2 regions of the Bradyrhizobium sp. USDA 4516 genome follow, and region 1 is predicted to be linked to the other one. Evidence: riboswitches for the same ligand, from Rfam matches in the RefSeq annotation. Region 1 holds a riboswitch; the other holds the start of a gene.
The links. Region 1 has a riboswitch for ZMP and ZTP ahead of ACVI1L_RS37740 (bifunctional 5,10-methylenetetrahydrofolate dehydrogenase/5,10-methenyltetrahydrofolate cyclohydrolase). Riboswitches for the same ligand answer to the same signal wherever they lie in the genome.
Positions count from the first base shown of each region.

Region 2: linked by a shared signal. The riboswitch ahead of ACVI1L_RS35760 (serine hydroxymethyltransferase) and the one ahead of ACVI1L_RS37740 (bifunctional 5,10-methylenetetrahydrofolate dehydrogenase/5,10-methenyltetrahydrofolate cyclohydrolase) in region 1 are both predicted to bind ZMP and ZTP.

Region 1 covers NZ_JBSRXT010000001.1:8,153,963-8,163,439, forward strand. The annotation lists gene ACVI1L_RS37705 (helix-turn-helix domain-containing protein) at 1-133, opposite strand, end outside; gene ACVI1L_RS37710 (alkane 1-monooxygenase) at 295-1,440, shown strand; gene ACVI1L_RS37715 (hypothetical protein) at 1,468-2,265, opposite strand; gene ACVI1L_RS37720 (SANT/Myb-like DNA-binding domain-containing protein) at 2,456-2,827, opposite strand; gene ACVI1L_RS37725 (hypothetical protein) at 3,071-3,364, opposite strand; gene ACVI1L_RS37730 (zinc-ribbon domain containing protein) at 3,589-4,176, opposite strand; gene ACVI1L_RS37735 (MaoC/PaaZ C-terminal domain-containing protein) at 4,235-4,687, opposite strand; gene ACVI1L_RS37740 (bifunctional 5,10-methylenetetrahydrofolate dehydrogenase/5,10-methenyltetrahydrofolate cyclohydrolase) at 4,817-5,680, opposite strand; ZMP/ZTP riboswitch at 5,696-5,775, opposite strand; gene ACVI1L_RS37745 (hypothetical protein) at 5,993-6,403, shown strand; gene ACVI1L_RS37750 (hypothetical protein) at 6,524-7,054, opposite strand; gene ACVI1L_RS37755 (hypothetical protein) at 7,270-7,905, opposite strand; gene ACVI1L_RS37760 (VOC family protein) at 8,167-8,550, shown strand; gene ACVI1L_RS37765 (hypothetical protein) at 8,566-8,916, opposite strand; gene ACVI1L_RS37770 (GrlR family regulatory protein) at 9,233-9,477, shown strand, end outside.
Region 2 covers NZ_JBSRXT010000001.1:7,756,332-7,765,808, forward strand. The annotation lists gene ACVI1L_RS35750 (histidine kinase) at 1-1,178, shown strand, start outside; gene ACVI1L_RS35755 (response regulator) at 1,175-1,837, shown strand; ZMP/ZTP riboswitch at 1,923-2,008, shown strand; gene ACVI1L_RS35760 (serine hydroxymethyltransferase) at 2,045-3,316, shown strand; gene ACVI1L_RS35765 (hypothetical protein) at 3,404-3,559, shown strand; gene ACVI1L_RS35770 (HAD family hydrolase) at 3,997-4,629, shown strand; gene ACVI1L_RS35775 (molybdopterin molybdotransferase MoeA) at 4,649-5,860, shown strand; gene lexA (transcriptional repressor LexA) at 6,104-6,808, shown strand; gene ACVI1L_RS35785 (hypothetical protein) at 7,065-7,493, shown strand; gene ACVI1L_RS35790 (hypothetical protein) at 7,639-7,866, shown strand; gene ACVI1L_RS35795 (ComEC/Rec2 family competence protein) at 7,863-9,477, opposite strand, start outside.

The DNA.
Region 1 (9,477 bases):
CCTCGAGCCGAATTCCGGTGCCCTTCAGCAGCTCGTCGCGATCGCCTCGCGTCTGGCCAAATGCCCGCACCAGGGCCCGCGCATAGACCGCGGAGACCGGCGTGCGAAGGGCATCGGATTCCGATCCGTGCATGGCGTCGGCGACCTCCCCCTCGCGAACGTCCGGCCGAACAAGCTTGGCGCAAAATGCCACAAAATTGGCCTGTTGTGAACTGGCGGCGCAGGCCCGCTTGGCGGCATGCTTGGCCCAACAATGGCGAACGCTGCCTCGCAAGAGATGCTGGAGGGAATGCGATGATCTTCACGGGCACCAATGCTGCTGGCGAAACGATCACCTACCGGGACGGCAAACGCTATCTCTGGATGCTCTCGTTCATTCCGCCGCTGATCCCGCTGTTGTCCTACTGGCTGTTCCTGCGGACACACAATCCGCTGGTGACGCTGATCCCCTTCGTCTTCATCTTCATCCTGATCCCGTTGCTCGACGTCGTGTTCGGCGAAGACACCCACAATCCGCCGGCGGAAGTGGTCGCCGCGATGGAGGCCGATCCCTATTACCTGCGGCTCGCGCGCATCACCGTGATATTTCCCTGGATCAACTACGTCGCGCTGATCGCCTTCTTCGGCACCCAGGATCTGCCGTGGTGGTCCTATGTCGCCTTGCTGCTCGGCGTCGGCACCATCAATGGCGGCGCGCTCCTGATCGGGCACGAGCTCGGCCACAAGCCTGACAGGCTCAACATCCTGTTCGGCATGCTCGCCAACTGCGCGGTCGGCTACGCGCATTTCCGCGTCGAGCACAATCGCGGCCATCACACCTGGGTCGCAACGCCCGAAGACCCCGCCAGCGCGCGCTTCGGTGAATCGATCTATGCGTTCGCAACGCGCGAGCTGCCGGGTGCGTTCAAGCGCGGCTGGCGCAACGAGGCCGAACGGCTGACCCGGCGCGGCGAGCCGGTCTGGTCGGTCAACAACGAGATCCTGCAGGGCTTTGCGCTGACGCTCGTGGTCGCGGCCGTCCTGATCGCGCTGTTCGGCTGGAAGGTCGCGCCGTTCATCGTCGCGCACCATTTCCTCGGCTGGTACGCGCTGACCCAGGCCAACTATGTCGAGCATTACGGGCTGCTGCGCGAGAAGCTGCCGAGCGGCCGCTACCAGGCGGTCGAGCCGCGCCACTCATGGAACACCAACCACATCGTCTCGAACCTGATGACGTTCCACCTGCAACGTCACTCCGACCACCACGCCAACCCGATGCGCCCCTACCAGTCGCTGCGCGATTTCGACGACATCCCGCGGCTGCCGAACGGCTACACCGGCATGTTCGGGCTGGCGGCAATCCCGCCGCTCTGGTTCCGCGTGATGAACCCGAAGACCCTGGCCTGGGCCGGCGGCGACAAGAGCAAGCTGAACCTCCGCGATCGGCCCGCGAGCTCGTGATCGCGGCGATCCGCCCGGCTCCCGGTCCTACATCTGGGCCGAGCGCCGCTTCATGGCGCCGATGCCGAGGAATGAGCCATTCACCGACGGATACTGGCTGGTGAATTCGAACGTATCGAAGCTTGGCGTTTCGAACTGCTTCAGCGCCTTCCAGAGCAGCGTGGTATCCGGACAGGCTTGGGAATGGATGTCATGATGCACGATGATGCGGGCGTGGGAACGCACCAGCAGATGATCCTCTAGCGCACCGCGCAGGCTGTGATCGCCGTCGATAAAGACGAAGTCGGGCTTCAGCCGGTCGACATGCGCACCGACCAGCGGCGAGGTCGAAAAATCCTGGATGTAGATCGGTTCGATAGCGACCTGCTGCTGCAGCAGATCGAAATAGGTCGAGATAAAGGGCGTCGGCGCGATCGGATCGAGTGCAATCACGGTCTTGAGGTCGGCGCCGCTGTTCCTGAGCCACTCCGTCACCAGGATGAACATGCCGCCCCAGCGGCAGCCGATCTCCATGTATGAGGAGATGCCGGACGCATTGCGCGCAAGCCAGGCGAGATATGCCGCAAGCTGGTTCGGATATTGCCAGAGGTGGAGGCCCTTGCCGAAGTTCGGCGCCAGCTCCGGCGGCTGCTCATGAAGCAGTTCGTCATTGAGCCCCAGCGCAGGGATGAATTCGCGTTCGAGGAAGTCCACGTCGGTACGCTGAGCCGGATTCAACCCGGCGATCGCATTGATCGCGTCACCGACGGTGACGGCGAGATCGGCGAAACGCTGGTATCGGTCGGCTTGATATCGGTCGGCTTGGGCTAGCTGGGCGTTGAGCATCGGCGCAATCAGATCGGTGGGCTGACGAGGACACAAAGAGGCCGCAGGTCGTCGCGCCCCCGATGATTGAACGGATGGGACGTCCGTCTCGGGCGCGAAATCTTGCATTCGGTCGCGAATGGTCCGCCTTCCCCACCGCATGCGTAAGCCGCTTCGGCATGGCGCGCCCGGCGTGCAGCCGGCATTCCCTTCAGCCGCTCGGAATCTTCCGCCGCACCGCCTCCACGCCGGCATCGGTCACGTTGTATCGGCGCCCCATCTCCGGGACGATCCAGCCCTTCTCGATCATTCCGGCAATGGTGCTTGGGCCGACGCCCGCGGGAAACGGACGGCGGTTGCGGATCGCGTCGATCGCGACCCGCTCGAGATGGGTGGCGACATGCGAGGGGCGCGCGCGAAACGCCTTTGCCATGATCAGGACCGACAGGACCTCGGCGCGCCGGCGCACGGCCGAAGCGCTGCGGGTCAGTTCGTTGCTGATCTCGAGAGCGTTCTTGCCGGCCCTGGCGAGTTCTCTGAGCTTCTCGTCCTCGTCAGGGCTCCAGCGCCGCACGATCCCCATCTGCCCCTCACCGCCTGGATACCCATCTCAAACCGATGCATACGCAGGTGGCGCTGATTTGCCATGTGACTTTCGGCACCTCTTGATGCGACGTCGGGGCTGTCGCCATCAGGACGGCCGATCGCGGTGTCGCACGATGCAGCACAAAAAGCATGATCCGATTGAATCGGATCATGCTCTCAATCCCCTTGCTTGGTGGCGTTTTGGTTACGCGAACCGGTATTCACTTCGCGCTGGAACGCTTCAGTGCTTGCTGGGTTCAAGCGCGATGAGCACGCCGGTCGGCTCGGGCTCGTGCGGCCGAAGCGAGGTCAGCTCCGGATCGCTCCACTCGGCGAGACTGACGACTTCGCCGGTCTGCCCCGGCATGTCGGAGGTCTGGGCCGGTTCAAGCACCTTGAGCCCGCTGGTGTCGACGAAGAACGTGTGCTCACCGAACACGCTGTTCAGTTGCGCCACGGCCGGGTGATCGTCCGGAAGCACCTGGGCATTCAGTTGCGTCATGGTCTGCTTGACTTGCGTGGAATTGAGTTTCATCCGCTGCTCCTTCTCGTTGGTTCCGGCCGCGATGGCTTCCTTGACAGGTTTCCTTGACAAGTTTTCCTTGGCTGGTTCCTCCCCGCCCGCACCCCACATCGGGGGCTTCAAGGTCTCGAACCGATCAGGCACCGAAACGTTCCGCACGCGCGACGCATTGACCGCCTGCGCAGCGGTTCCCCGCGTATCAGATGTTAAGTGCGACCCTGAAGTCACGCCCATCGCTACGAGACGGGAGGCTTCTTCCTTGCGAGTCCCTCCAGATGCACGCAGCGTGCGGCGGATTTGCGCGCGCGTTCCCTGGTGCGGCAGGCCCGGCAGCGCACCGCCGCGGTAAATACATCGCCCTTGGCGGTCTCGTACCACCATTTCTGCTGCAACGGCGTCCAGACCTCGGCAACGCCGCAGTCCTTGCAGATGAAGGGCTCCGGTCGATAGGTTCCGCGCAGCACGAAGTCGGGGGTCGAATAGCTGTTCGAGGGCGCAAGCCGCGTCGTATCGACGGCAACCTCGTCGCGCGCCAGCGCAATCTTGTAGTCGCGAAGCCGTTGCCGTTCAGCGGCGCGTCGGGTCTGCATGCGGAGCCATTCCTCGGCCTTGCGCCGCCTGGCTTCGATCTCTCCGTTCGTCTGCTTGCTGCGTTTCACGGCGGCACATCCGTCTGGGTCGAATGCGTTCGGCGCATCGACGAAGCAAATACCGGGCAGCACGACCTCGTCGATGATGACGTCATTGATGCGCTGCCGTTCTGCCGCCGGCTTGTCATAATTGCCGCAACATTGCGCGACGACAAGGTCGCGTGTGGGGAACACGTAGAGGCGCTGACGGCCGTCCGAGGCGGATGACTTCGGGATGCCCCTCAGGCCGCGCCTATGCCGGCCCCTGCTCCGCCGGCCGCATGCGGATCAGCGCGTCGAGCACGAGGACAAGAACCGGGCGCTGCTCGTCGTTGACCAGCTCCGTCTTGAAGATCACGACAGCGTCGCGCCGCTCCGGCCTGATGGTGATCTTCTGGATCTGGGATTGGCCGGTGAGCGTGGCGCCGGGCCGAACCGGGCTCGGCAGGCGGATCTCGAAGCTCCGCCCGACGATCCCCGCCACCTTGGTCCAGATCGCCTCCACGACGAGCCGCTGATAGATCGCAATGGTGTTGAAACCGCTTGCGATCAGTCCGCCGAACGGGCCTGCCGCGGCCGCGACGGGATCGGCATGGATTGGCACCGGATCATATTTGCCGGCGAACTCCAGGATCTCGGCCTCGCCGATCGTGTAGCTGCCAAGCTTGAACGTCTGGCCCTCGGTGAGATCTTCCGCATACAGCATCGCGCGCCTCCATCTGTCGCGCGACGATAGACGAATGGTGCGGGCTTTCCATTACCCCGGACGTCATGAACTTCGCGCGCGATACGCGAGCGACACCCGCCGCTCGCATATCGCCACGGGCATCCCGCGCTATTGCAGCCGGGCCGCCCTCGCCTTTGCGGCCTTCAGCGTGTTCTCCATCAGGCAGGCGATCGTCATCGGGCCGACGCCGCGCGGCACCGGCGTGATCGCGCCGGCGACCTGCACCGCCTCGTCGAACGAGACGTCGCCGCACACCGCATAGCCGCCGTCCGGCCTCTCGACGCGCGTGGTGCCGACGTCGATGACGATGGCCTGGGGCTTGATCCAGTCGCCGCGCACGAGGCCGGCCTTGCCCACCGCACTCACCAGGATGTCGGCCTCGCGGCAGATCCTGCTGATGCCGCGGGTGTGGATATGGGTCTGCGTCACGGTCGCGTGCTCCTGCAGCAGCAACGCGGCCATCGGCTTGCCGACGATGTTGGAGCTGCCGATCACCACGGCATGGGCGCCGGTGAGGTCTGATCGGACCGACTTGATCAGCCGGAGACAGCCGAGCGGCGTGCACGGCACCAGCGCGTCATCGCCGTGAAACAGCCGGCCGGCGTTCAGGGCGTGCAGGCCGTCGACATCCTTGGCGGGATCGACCGCCGCCATCACGCGCAAGGCGTCGATATGCGCCGGCAACGGCAGCTGCACCAGGATGCCGTCGATATCGTCGCGCGCATTGAGCGCCTCTACTCCGGCAAGCAGATCGGACTCGCTGGCATCATCCGGCAGGCGTGCGACCTCGCCGCGCAGGCCGAGCCGCTCGGCCATCCTGACCTTGCTCTGCACATAGATCTGGCTCGCCGGGTCGCAGCCGACCAGCACGACCGCAAGCCCCGGCGCGCGGGGCAGCCGGTCGAGTTCGCCAGCAATCTTGTCGATGACAATTTGGGCATGTGCATGCCCATCGAGAATGTTCGCCGTCATGGCACCTCCGTTTCGAAGCGGTGCCCAGGCGCGCGGCGTTCAGTCTCTGCGCTCCCCGATGGTGGTCCATCCAAGCGCCAGTCGCGCAGATGGCGTGGTCATAGCCGCCCCGCCGGGCAAAGGCAATTCACGCTCTCCCGCGGGTCGAACGGCGACGAATTGCCCTCACTTTTGCCGGTGGATCGGTGCCGGGCGGGTCACCTCTGGGGGTAGGATTCGGGCAAGACTTGCGTTAAGTCTCGGCGCTTGCCGGGCTTTTCCGATCGCCGGCGCCATCCTTCCGGTCATCACGCCATTTCGGACATTTTCGACATGAGACATATCATCCTCGCGCTGGCGCTCTTCTGCCCGGCTGCCGCGCTTGCCCAAGGCACCACGCCGGCCCCCGCCGACGCAGACAAGCCGGCGGCGGCGACCTCGCAGCCGATGGTCGGCGACAAGCCGCTGGTCCAGGTCGGCAAGAAGTCGGCCGCCAAGAAGGGCGAGAAGCCTGCCGCGCCCGGCAAGCCTCAATCGGTCGCTCAGAAGCTTCAGGCCTGTCAGGACATCGACGACGCCACCAAGGAGCGGCTGATCTGCTACGACGAGATTTTCAAGCCGCAGCCGAAGCCGAAGGCTGCCCCGGCCAAGGGCGTCAACGATTGCCGCTTCGTGAAGGAAGAGGACGAGCGGCTGACCTGCTACAACGGCTTCGCGGACAAGATTCCGCGCCTGCCGCGCTAAAGGTAGCGAGCGCCGCTCGGACGCCGTCCCGGATCAGGCCACCCGCCTGATCGCGGACATGAAAAAGCCGCCGCAAGTGTTTGCGGCGGCGGATTGATTGCCGGCTGCGGCAGCCCTTTCTTACCAGGTGCCGAAGCCGCCGAAGAAGCCCATGCGCTGCTGCTGCTGCTGCGCGACGCGGTAGGGCTGATACATGCCGGGCTGTGCCAGCCGCATCGGCTGCTGGGGATGGGCATGGTAGCGCGCGACCTTGCGCTTCTTCGGCGCCTGAGGCTGGGCCTGCGCCGGTTGTTCAGCCGATTTTGCCTCAGCCGCGACCTTCTGCGCATCAGCCTTCTCCGGCGGAATGAACTGGGCGAACGTATTGCGGACGCGGGCTTGCGCCGACGCATCGCCCGTAGCCGACGGGATAGCCGCGGCGACCGCGTTGACCTGCGCCGGAACAATGGTCGGCAAATTGGTGTCGTACACCACCCGCTCGGGCAATTTCTGGGTCGACTTGATGCGCACCATGGTCTTGTCGACGCCCGGCGACGACAGTCCCTGGTTCTGGCCGGCGACCACGGCCTCCTGCGGCACGATGGCATTGACGACGAAGAGCAGCGCGAGCAGCACTCCACCAACGAACAGGAAATAACGCGCCACAGGCATTTTGGTAGCTCCCCCCGCGCAGCAGGGCGCGGTTCATCTCGGCGCGACGACATCAGTCATCGCGCGGGCGATTTCATCGTCTGCGCATGATCACCCGGACGCTGTCCGCGCTCCCGGGTCGTTCGCTAACGGCTGGTTTATTAGTTAGTTCCTGTCCGGCCGTTACGGTTCACCCGACAAGTCAATTCGCGGTCACTTTTTCGAGATGCCGGGAATTAGAGGCGGCTCGCCGTCACGACCGAACATTTCGCCTTGTTTGCGTTCACGTTGACGAACCCGACCAACATTTGCGAGTAAGTCTTGCGGCTCTTCATGGCGATGGTGTCGGAGATCAGCCGCTTGCGCTCGGTCAGCGGCCGACCGTCCCGGCGGATGAAGGCGCAGGCGATCTCGATATCCTTGACGGCGAAATCATTGGCATTGCGCAGCGTCAGGGTGACCAGCGCCTTCGAACCCAGCCCGCCGCGCCGCCACGATTGCGAGGCGATCCGCAGCTTATCCAGCGGCGACCTTTCAGCGCCGGGCCCGGACGGCTTGGCCTCCTCTGCCCCCTGTGGAGCAATGGCCACACCGACGGTGGTCGGCTCGTCCGCCGGTGCGGCAAGCGCATCCCTCGCGGTCTGATTTGTGATTTGGGCTGGTTGCTCGCCGGTCGGGGCATTCTGCGCGGTGCGGATCATGGAGGACACCGGCCAGACATCCTGGTCCCCGGCGTCGCTCGGCTCGGGAAGCATGAACCATGCGGCGATCCCGGCGAGCGCAATCAGCGGCAGCAGCAGGCTGGCGTAGAAGCCCCCTTCACCGAGACGTCCGGCGGCCAACCTCCGAAACGACGCCAAGCCGATCCGCATCGTCGTGCCCTCACCCTGGCAGCCTGATCGGGCCGCCCCCACACAGAGAGGAAGCCGCACCGCGCGGCTTCCGGGACGGCCGCAGGTCGAGCGGCCACGCAAAAACAATCGCTGACGGCCGCAATGGTTTCATTCCGGGACGACAATCTTGGGCAGGCATAACGAGGGATGGTATCCCAGCGAACCGCTCGCTAGATTTGCGCCGCCCGAGAGCGAGTGCCGCGCACCGAACAGCGGCACGACAACAACAAGGAGATCGCAATGCCTGTCGTCACCTGGGACCACGTCCACCTGCGCAGTCCCGATCCCGAGGCCACCGCGACCTGGCTGCGCGACATTCTCGGCGGCGAGATCATCCGCGGCCCCGGCCGCATCGACGTCCACCTCGGCGGCGCCAGGGTGTTCATTGCGGAGGTGACCCAGGGCGACGGCGTCAACGCCGCGCCGGTGACGCCCTATCAGGGGCTCGACCATTTCGGGCTCACGGTGAAGGACATCGACGCGGTCGCGGCCGAGATCAAGGCCAAGGGCGTCGAATTCACCAAGGAGCCGACCACGATCCGTCCCGGCGTGCGGATCTGCTTCATCCGTGGCCCGCAGGGCATCTCGATCGAACTGCTCGAGCGCGATCAGAAATACGTCTGAGCCACGCGTGCGGCGCTAAGTCATGCTGCCGGGCATGAAGCAGCGGATCGTCACGCCCATGTAGCTGGGAATCGGCCAGACCATGGCGCGACCGACCCGGTTGGGCTCGGTGACCACGGCCTCGTCGGGGACATCGATCCACGCCCCGTCGAGGCGCACACGATAGTGCCCGTCCTTGGATTCCCAGTCGACATCGCTGACCGCTGTGCCGTCGGCATCCGAACAGCACGGCCCTTTGCCGCTGCGCAGGCCGTCGAACCACTCCTTCAGCGGCGAATTGGCGTAGCGGCCGTCGGGATCGCGCGCCTGCGCGATTCGCATGGCCGCGACCAACACCAGCGTTATCAGCACGAGGGATGCGATCATGCTGCCCGCATAACGGGCCGAAGTTCCATTGAGCCTGCGAGGGCGTGCCCAATGGCCGCCGGATTCAATCCAGTCAGACATGTGTTTGCTCCAGCACTCACCGGCCAGTGCAACCAGAGCTATGCATTTCGCGGGCCACTTTGATTCGCGCGTACGGTCCGCTGTCATTGCGCCGTCACACTGCCTGGCAGGAACCGAGGGTCACCCGAACGCGGGACACCCGGGAATCAACCTGCCGCATTGCACGAGGTTGCTCGCTTTGGCATAAAAAACCAACTGGCTTGCCGTGGGCGCGGCGGCCAGCAATCGGGACGTCATGAAGAACGGACTTTACTCAATTCACGTCACCCTGCTGGACGGTCGCGTCGGCAAGGGCAGCGGCGTCATTCTCTTCCGCAACGGCCAGATACTGGGCGGCGACGCCTATCTTTACTACACCGGCAGCTACACGGTGAAGGGCGATGCCTTCAAGGGCGAAATCCTTGTGCAACGCCACACGACGCCGCGCGACACCGACAACCCGCTGTTCGGCGGGCCCGCGCCCGTCGGCATCGGCGTCTC
Region 2 (9,477 bases), 400 kb from region 1:
CGCCGGGATTGTGCCTCGCCTTTCGCAGCAATAGCGGCGAGATCAGCCAGCGCTTCTGCGGCGGCGCGCAGACTGACACGGCCGCGCCGCCGCTGGCCTTCGCGGCGCTCTATCGCCGCCTGTTCGATCCCGGCCGCGAGGTGGTGCGGCAGGTGGTTTCGCGCGGCAACGCCATCGGCGAAGCGGTGGCCTGGATTGATCCGGCGGTGCCGACCGCCGAGGCCTGGCACGATGCCGGCCGGCTGATGGCGGTGTTCATGATCGCGCTGCCGTTGCTCTGCGCTTTGGTCTATGCGGCGCTGGCGCGCGCGCTGCGTCCGACGCGGCAGATCCGCGACGGGCTCGAGCGGATCGCCGCAGGCGACCTCGCAGCGCGCCTGCCGCCGTTCGATCTCGCCGAACTGTCGGCGATCGGCGATGTCTTCAACCAGCTCGCCGAGCGCCTCGCCGCCGCGCTCTCCGACCGCAACGCGCTGACGCAGAAACTGATCCTGGTGCAGGACGAGGAGCGCCGCCACCTCGCGCGCGAGCTGCATGACGAGTTCGGGCAGTCGCTGGCCGCCATCCGCGCGCTAGCCGCCTCGGCGCGCCAGACCGCCGCCGCGGATTGCCCGCCTTTGCTCGCCGAATGCGACGGCATCGCGCGGACCGCGACCGACATGATGGAGACGTTGCGCGGCGCCCTCTTCCGGCTCCGCCCGCCCGATGTCGACGAACTCGGACTTGCGGCCAGCCTCGAGGGCCTGGTCGCCGGCTGGAACGGCCGCAGCCGCGGACAGCCGCGGTTCGAGATCGCCATATCGGGATCGTTCGAGCACCTTGCCGCCTCCGTCAGCGCCAATCTCTACCGCATCGTGCAGGAGGCGCTCACCAACGCCGCCAAGCATGCCGGCGCCACGCGCGTCATGCTGCGGCTCGAGATGCGCGAGGCGCCGCCTGGCGGCGGCGACAGCGCGATCGTGCTCGCGATCGAGGATGACGGCCAGCCCGGCGATCCCGATCCCAAAGGCGATCCCCAGCTCAGGTCCGGCCTCGGCCTGCTCGGCATGCGCGAACGGGTCGCCGCGCTGGGCGGGCGGCTCAGCTTCGAGACTGGACAGCCCAGCGGCTCCTCGCTCCGCGTCATCGTTCCCGTCGCAGTTAGCCGAGCGGCCGCACCGGTGGAGCGCGCGGCATGAGCCACGCGGCGCGCACCATCATGCTGGTCGACGACCACGCCGTCGTCCGGGAGGGCTACCGGGCGATGCTGCAGAAGCAGCCGGGCCTCTGCGTCGTCGCCGAAGCCTCCGACGGCGTCGAGGCCTACCGCCTCTACAAAGAGACCGGGCCCGACCTCGTCATCATGGACCTGTCGATGCCCGGCATCGGCGGCATCGAGGCCATCCGCCGCCTCCGGCAGTGGGACAGGCGCGCAAAAATCCTGGTGTTCACCATGCACCAGAGCGCGGCCTTTGCCGTGCAGGCGATCCGCGCCGGCGCGAGCGGCTATGTCACCAAGACCAGCCCGCCGGAGACGCTGGTGCACGCCGTGATGGATGCGCTGTCGGGCAAGATCGCGATCAGCCCGGATATCGACCACGAGCTCGCGCTTAGCCACCTTGCCGGCGAGACCAAGGCGGCCGACCTCCTGACCGCGCGGGAATTCGAGGTGCTGCGCATGCTGCTCGCGGAAAACACCACCGAGGAGATCGCCGAGGCGCTGCACCTCAGTCCCAAGACGGTCGCGAACCTCCATTCCCTGATCAAGGACAAGCTCGGCGTCGGCACCGATATCGAGTTGGTCCGCCTCGCGCTGCGGCAAGGCATCCTGACGCAGCTCGATCTCGGCGAACGCTGAGCCCGCGTCGGCGGCAGCGACGAACCCTTGCGAGCCCGCCTGAGATTGGATAGCCTCTGCTCGCGATGAGCTTCGCAGGCTCATTCGCCCCTCGCGCGACTGGCGAGCTTACGTGGAATTGACCACGGTGAAGCGCGAAGGGTTCCAACGCCGTTCGCCTGGGCAACCCGTTCAGCTGATGATCCAGCGTCTTAGGGAGCCCGCACCATGCCGTCATTCCGCAATGAACTCCATCTCAACGATTCGGAAGTTGCCCTTGCGCTCGAGGGCGAAGAGCGCCGCCAGCAAGACGGCGTCGAGCTGATTCCATCGGAGAACTACACCTACCCCGAGGTGCTCGAGCTGCTGGGATCGGTGTTCACCAACAAGTATTCCGAAGGTTATCCGGGACGCCGCTATTACGGCGGCCAGGAATTTACCGACCAGATAGAGAACCTTGCCCGCCAGCGCGCTTGCGCGCTGTTTCGCGCCGAACATGCCAACGTTCAGCCTCTGTCCGGGTCGCCAATGAACCAGGCCGTGTATCTCGGCCTGCTGCAGCCCGGCGATACGATATTGGCGATGGACCTGTCACACGGCGGCCATCTCACTCATGGCGCGCCGGTGTCGCACATGGGGCGGCTCTTCAACTTCGCCCGCTACAAGACGCAGCCGTCAAACGGCGGCGCCATCGATTTCGATGAGCTCCGCGCCATGGCCCGGCACGTCCGCCCGAAGCTGGTGCTGTGCGGCTACAGCTCTTATCCGCGCGATCTGGATTATGCGTCCTTCAAGAGCATCGCCGATGAAGTGGGTGCACTGACCATGGCCGACGTCAGCCATTACGGCGGCCTGATCGCCGGCAACGCCTTGCGCAATCCGCTCGATGCGGGTTTCGACGTGATGACGACGACATCGCACAAGACGCTTCGCGGGCCGCGTGGCGGCATCGTTCTTTGTCGCCGGGAGTTCGCCGGCAAGGTCGACGCGTCGGTGTTCCCGGGATTGCAGGGAGGTCCGCACATGAACGTTGTGGCCGGAACCGCGGTCACGCTGAAGAAGGCATCGACGTCCGATTTTCAGGCCTATGCAAGACTGGTCATGCGCAACGCGAAGGTCCTGGCCGAAGCGTTGATGGAACGCGGCATGACGTTGATCACCGGCGGAACCGATAATCACATGATGGTTGTGGATACGGTGGCCAGCGTCGGCGTGGACGGCGGCGCGGCCGAGAACATCCTCGACGCCGTCGGGATCACCGCAAACAAGCAGATCATTCCCGACGATCCGCGTCCGCCGCTCAAGCCGAGCGGCATTCGCCTCGGGACGCCGGCGGCGACCACGCGCGGCATGGGCGAGCCCGAAATGCGCCTCATCGCCGAACTCATTGCGGAGTCCCTCCGGTCGAAGGGAGATGCAGAGGTCGTCAAGCGACTGAGGTCGAACAGCGTCGAGATGTGCCGCGCCTTCCCCGTTCCGGGGATCGCGCCGTCCTCATAGGCGGCCGAGCCGCGTTCCTGTTCCGCGTCCGTCGCGTCACTCGGCAGGTCGTGAAGGTTCCCAGGGGAAGGACCGGAACGGAAATCGATGCTGTTCGTTGGACCGCATGATCTCGAAAGACGGAGCGTCCCCGCCGTGACCCGGAAAACCTTGCAAGCACGCTCGGAACAGGCGCTCGTCGTCATCATTCTCAGCACCGGTGCGCTGATCGGTTACCTCGGCCTGGCACTGTCCAGGCTGTGAGAGCGACGCCGGCGGGCACCAAGCCGCCGGCAGGCATCAAGTCGCTTGGTACCCTGAAAGCGCGCGCGCGTGCCACTGAGTTGCCCGACGCGGCAAGCCAAGCCCCGTAGCAAAAATATAGGGTGAAACGAAGAGCAAGGCTCGGACAGATCATGTCGCGAGAATACGGATGTTTGACGCACAAGCGACGACACCCGCCGTCGTCCCGGCGAAGGCCGGGACCCATTACCCCAAATCTCAATTGTTGCGCGACGCTGCGGCCACGATCCCGTTCCTGATCAAATGCGGTGGTTATGGGTCCGGCCTTCGCCGGGACGACGGTGGTGTGCGCGGGAACAGTCTCGCGATGAATGCAACGCCACGTACAATCCACACACCGGTCACTGAAATCGAGGACATTGCCGCCTGGCCGCCATTCTCGTACACGGTTTCATGCAATGACCTCGCAATTCACTCCCAACTCCGTCGACGTGCTGCTGTTCGATATCGGCCGCGTCGTGCTCGACATCAACTTTGACAGGGTGATGGCGCGCTGGGCGCAGCATGCCGGCTGTGCGCCTGCCGAGCTCGCCACGCGCTTTGTCGTCGACGACAGTTTCAAGCATCACGAGATCGGCCGGATCGACGACACAGCGTTCTTCGAAAGCCTGCGCCAAACGCTCGGCATCAACATCACGGACGCCCAGTTCCTCGAAGGCTGGAACGCGATCTTCACCGGCGAGATGCCGGGCATCGCCCCGCTGCTCGCGGCGGCCGCCAAGCGGATGCCGCTCTACGCCTTCTCCAACACCAATCCGGCCCATGTCGCGCATTTCTCGGTCACGCACGCCGAGCTGCTCAGCCATTTCCGCAACGTCTTCCTGTCCTCGAGCATCGGCTTCCGCAAACCCGACGCCGAGGCCTATGATCATGTGGTAAAAGCCATCGGCGTGCCGGCGTCGCAGATCCTGTTTTTCGACGACCTGGCCGCCAATATCGAAGGTGCGCGGGCGCGCGGCCTTCATGCTATCCACGTGACGTCGACGGATGACGTGGCAAGGGCTTTGACCGCACTTGGTATTGAAACTTAGGAATTGAGGAGCTCTGAGCGTGGCCCTGATGCCGGTTGCCGATGCCCTGTCCGCCGTCCTCGCCGGCGCCGAACCGCTGCCGGAGGAGATGGTCGCGCTCGATGCCGCCTACCACCGCACGCTTGCGCACGACCTCGCGGCGCTCCGCACCCAGCCGCCGCAGCCGATGTCGGCGATGGACGGCTATGCAGTGCGCGCCGCCGATGCGGCCGATCTAAAGGCCCGGCTCAAGGTGATCGGCGAAGTCGCCGCCGGACGGCCGTTCGAGCGGACGGTCGGCGCCGGCGAGGCGGTGCGGATCTTCACCGGCGGCGTGATCCCCAATGGCGCCGACGCTGTGATCATCCAGGAAGACACCGCCGTCGACGGCGACCACATCACGATCTCGGAGGCCGCCAGCGTCGGGCGGCACATCCGCCCGGCCGGGGTCGACTTCCGTGAGGGCGAGGTGCTGCTCGCCGGCGGCAGCCGCCTGTCCGACCGCGCGCTGTCGCTGGCGGCCGCCATGAACTATCCGGAACTTGCGGTGCGCCGCCGCCCGAAGGTCGCGGTGCTGGCGACCGGCGACGAGCTGGTGATGCCGGGCTCGCAGCCCGGTCCCGGCCAGATCGTCTATTCCAACGGCTACGCGCTGCGGGCGCTGGCGCGCGCCGAAGGCGCCGAGACCCTCGACCTCGGCGTTGCCGCCGACACGGTAGAGGCGACCACGGCGGGCATCCGCCGGGCACGCGAGGCCGGCGCCGATGTCCTCATCACGACAGGCGGCGCCTCGGTCGGCGACCACGATCTCGTCAAGCGGTCGCTGGAAGCCGAGGGCGTCGAGATGGCGTTCTGGCGGATTGCGATGCGGCCCGGCAAGCCGATGATGCATGGCCGGCTCGGCGCGATGCGGGTGATCGGTCTGCCCGGCAATCCGGTGTCGTCCTATGTCTGCGCCTTCCTGTTCCTGGTGCCGTTGATTCGGGCGCTGAGCGGCCGGAAAGTGATTCATCATCGCCGCGCGAGCGCCCTGCTCGGCCGCGACCTCGCCGCCAACGACCAGCGCGAGGACTATCTGCGTGCGCGGCTCGAAGCGCGCGAGGACGGCACGCTGATCGCAACGCCGGTGACGCAGCAGGACTCGTCGCTGCTCGGGAATCTCGCTGCGGCACGGGCACTTCTCGTGCGTCCGCCGTTTGCGGCAGCTGCCGTCAAGGGCAGCGAATGCGAGATTCTGACACTGCCCGAATAGGGTTTTCGCGCCCCGCCGATTGTGCGTTGCCCGACGCGTTCACCGGAAATTAAGTGGTTGCGGAACACATATCGAACATATAGTGTCCGTTCATGATTTGTTTCGAGTACTGGTGTCTACAATCGGGAAGCCGCGTGGAAGCAGGTGCATCGAGCACATGCTCCTGAGGTCAGGCCCGGCCTGCAGGCCCCACCAGAAGAGTCTCGGAATCGAACGACGCTATCAACCGGGGGAATACTCGAGATGCTCACGCGCAAACAGTACGAACTACTGCGTTTCATCAATGAACGTCTGAAAGAGGCCGGCGTACCGCCCTCCTTCGACGAGATGAAGGATGCGCTCGACCTGCGCTCGAAGTCCGGTATCCACCGCCTGATCACTGCGCTGGAGGAACGCGGTTTCATCCGCCGCCTGCCGAACCGCGCCCGCGCCATCGAGGTCATCAAGCTGCCCGAACTCTCGGCCGGCGGCGGCAACGGCCGCCGCGGCTTCACGCCCAGCGTCATCGAAGGCACCCTCGGCCGGCGCGCCAGCACGCCGCCGATTGCCGAGGACGACGGCAACCGTCCGGTCGCGGTCCCCGTGATGGGCCGGATCGCCGCCGGTACGCCGATCGAGGCGCTGCAGACCCGCAGCCACACCATCAGCGTGCCGCCCGACATGCTCGGTGCCGGCGAGCACTATGCGCTCGAGGTGCGCGGCGACTCGATGGTCGATGCCGGTATCCTCGACGGCGACATGGCGCTGATCCAGCGCAACGACGTCGCCAATACCGGCGACATCGTGGTGGCGCTGATCGACGAGGAGGAAGCCACCCTGAAGCGCTTCCGCCGCCGCGGCGCATCGATCGCGCTCGAGCCGGCCAACACCGCCTATGAAGTGCGCATCCTGCCGCCGAACCGGGTCCGCATCCAGGGCAAGCTGATCGGCCTTTATCGCAAATACTGAATTGCAAATACTTGCGGCGGCCGGGAACGAGCAACACGTCGGATCGTTCCTTGCATGATAGTGTAGCGTACGGCCTGCCCGATGCGCTCCGATACCTCTCGCGCAGCGTCGCGTGTTTGTGATCGGAGCGATCTCGGACCAGTCGTACAATCGCCCAGAAACGAGCAGACGCTCGTTCGCTATCGTCCACTCTGGTAGAGGCCCTAATGCCTCAAGGAGAGGCACGGGTCGCTACCTCGAAATGAGGAGCCATCCGATGTGTGACTATAGTCTGCACGCCGTGGCATCGCGCCCCGCCATTGTCGGAGAGACGCTGATCACGACGACGTTCCGCGGCACGTCGACCCGCGGCTTTGCTTCGGAGAATGACCCCACTGTCGCGGTCTGCATGCTGCCGGGCACCGAGCTCGCTTTCGCCGAGAACGTTCGCTACGACAGCCGCTGGATCTGGACCAAGACGCTGAACTATCGCGTCGGCGTGTTCAACGAAGTCGAGCCCGACGTGCCTGATCGGCATCATGACGCGGTCGAATTCCCCGACGGCAGCCATGTGCTGGTGACCCAGCTGGTCGAGGGACAGCGCGTCAGCGTGCTGCAATTGCCGGCGCTGCATCCGCCGGTCGAGCAGAAGCCGAAGGTTGTGGAGCGGCGGCCCTCCGCATTCGCAACCCTGTTTTTGGGTTGAGCGCATCGTCGCCGCGGAATGAGCTGTTCGGCGGCGGATGACCTAAGCAATTTCGGGCGACCCCGGACTCCCGCTTCCGGGGCGCTGAAGGAGATTTGCGTCGGCCGGCACCTTGGCGCATCATCGGGCACGGAGGACGTGCGCGGTGGTCGATAAGGTCACATGGCAAAAGGCTGGACGCGTCACGGAACCGGGCCGCTACATGTTCCGGTTCGGTTGGCTGACGGTAACGGCCGACGACCTGAAAGTCTGGGAGCAATTTCCCGAGGCTTCCTTCACCCTCGTCAAGAAGCCCGACGCCGGCCCCGACTCCGACGAATACCATCTCGGCCTGTTCGAGCTGCCGAGCGGCCCCTCGCCGGACCACGGCTAATCATCACCCTGCAGATCGGTCTCGGCCGGCGTCGCATCCACCGCAGGCCGCGGCGCGGCGGCGGGCGCGCGCAGCGTCGTTTCGCTCTCGCCGTCGCCGGGAACCGCCGGCGACCACGGCCGGTCGATCCCGCCGGGCTTGACCGCATCGACGGCGTAGCCGTCCCTGATCCTTCGCAGCACCAGCGCGCCGTGGCGGCGCAGCCGCTCGGCATCGATCACCGATGCCGCGCAGCCCTGCGGCGCCGGCCGCGCCGTCACGATCAGGGCTGCGCGCTCGCAGTCGTCCGCCAGCGCCTCCGGCCGGGTCGCCAGCGCGACGAAGGCGCCGCCGGGTCCCTGGGTCACGCAGCCGCCGGCATCGCACGAGACGCCCTCGCCGAGCGACGCATCGGTGGCGGTGCGCGCGTCGGCGTCCGCCGCCAGCCACTCCTTGACCAAAAATGCATCCTTGGCGCTCTGCATCAGATGCAGCCGTCCATCACCGCCACGCACCGCGACATTGCGGCCGTCGCCCGAGATCAGCACGTCCGGCTGCGGCACCCTGAGCGCCCAGACCGAGGCCACCAGCAGCAGCACCGCACCTGACCAGCGCAGCGGCGTGCGCAGCAGCCCGAGCAGGATGATGCCGGCGCTCGCTGCGATCAGCGGCCCGATGCCGAACGCCGCCATGCGGCCGACCGCGCCCGGGAGTGCGGCGACCCATTGCGTCACCAGGATCATCCAGTCGATGCCAAGACCCATGATCGCCCAGAACACGCCGTCGAAGCCGAATGGCATGGCGACGAGTCCGAGCAGGCCGGCCGGCATCACGACCGCCGAGACCACCGGCATCGCCGCGAGGTTGGCGAGCAGCCCGTAGGGCGTCACGCGGTGGAAATGGAACGCGGCATAGGGCGTCGTCGCCAGCCCCGCCACCAGCGAGGCCAGCATCAGCATCGTGAGCTCGCGGCCGCCCCACAGCGCAACCCGCGCAGTTGCCGAATGGTCGGGCGACGCCAGCAGGTTCGGCAGCCCGATCTGCACCAGCGCCACCAGCCCGAGCGTTGCCGCAAACGACATCTGGAAACTGGGATGCACCAGCGCCTCCGGCGCGATCGCGAGCACGATCAGCGCCGCCACCGCCAGCGTCCGGAAGGTGATCGCGCGGCGGTCGACGATCACGGCGAGCAGCACCACGGCGGTCATGAAGAACGACCGCTGCGTCGCAACCTCGGCGCCCGACAGCAGAAGATAGAATGCGGCGGCGACCAGCGCGGCCGCCGCCGCCCATTTCTTGATCGGATGCCCCGCCGTCAGCGCCGGAAACAGCGCGAGCAGCGCGCGCACCGCGAAAAACACGACGCCGGCGACCACGGCCATGTGGTAGCCGGAGATCGACAGCACGTGGCCGAGTCCCGAGATGAACATCGCATCGTTGACCGGCGTCGAGATCGCGTCGCGCCGGCCGGTGAGCAAGGCGGTCGCGATCGCGCGCTGGTCGCCGTCGAGCGTGGTGCGAATCCGCGCGTCGATGGCGTCGCGCAGGCCCTGCATGAAGGCGGCGTAGCGCAGCGCAAAGCCGCCGGTCGCAGGCGGCTCCCTGGTCTTGACGGCGCCCATCACGAAGCCG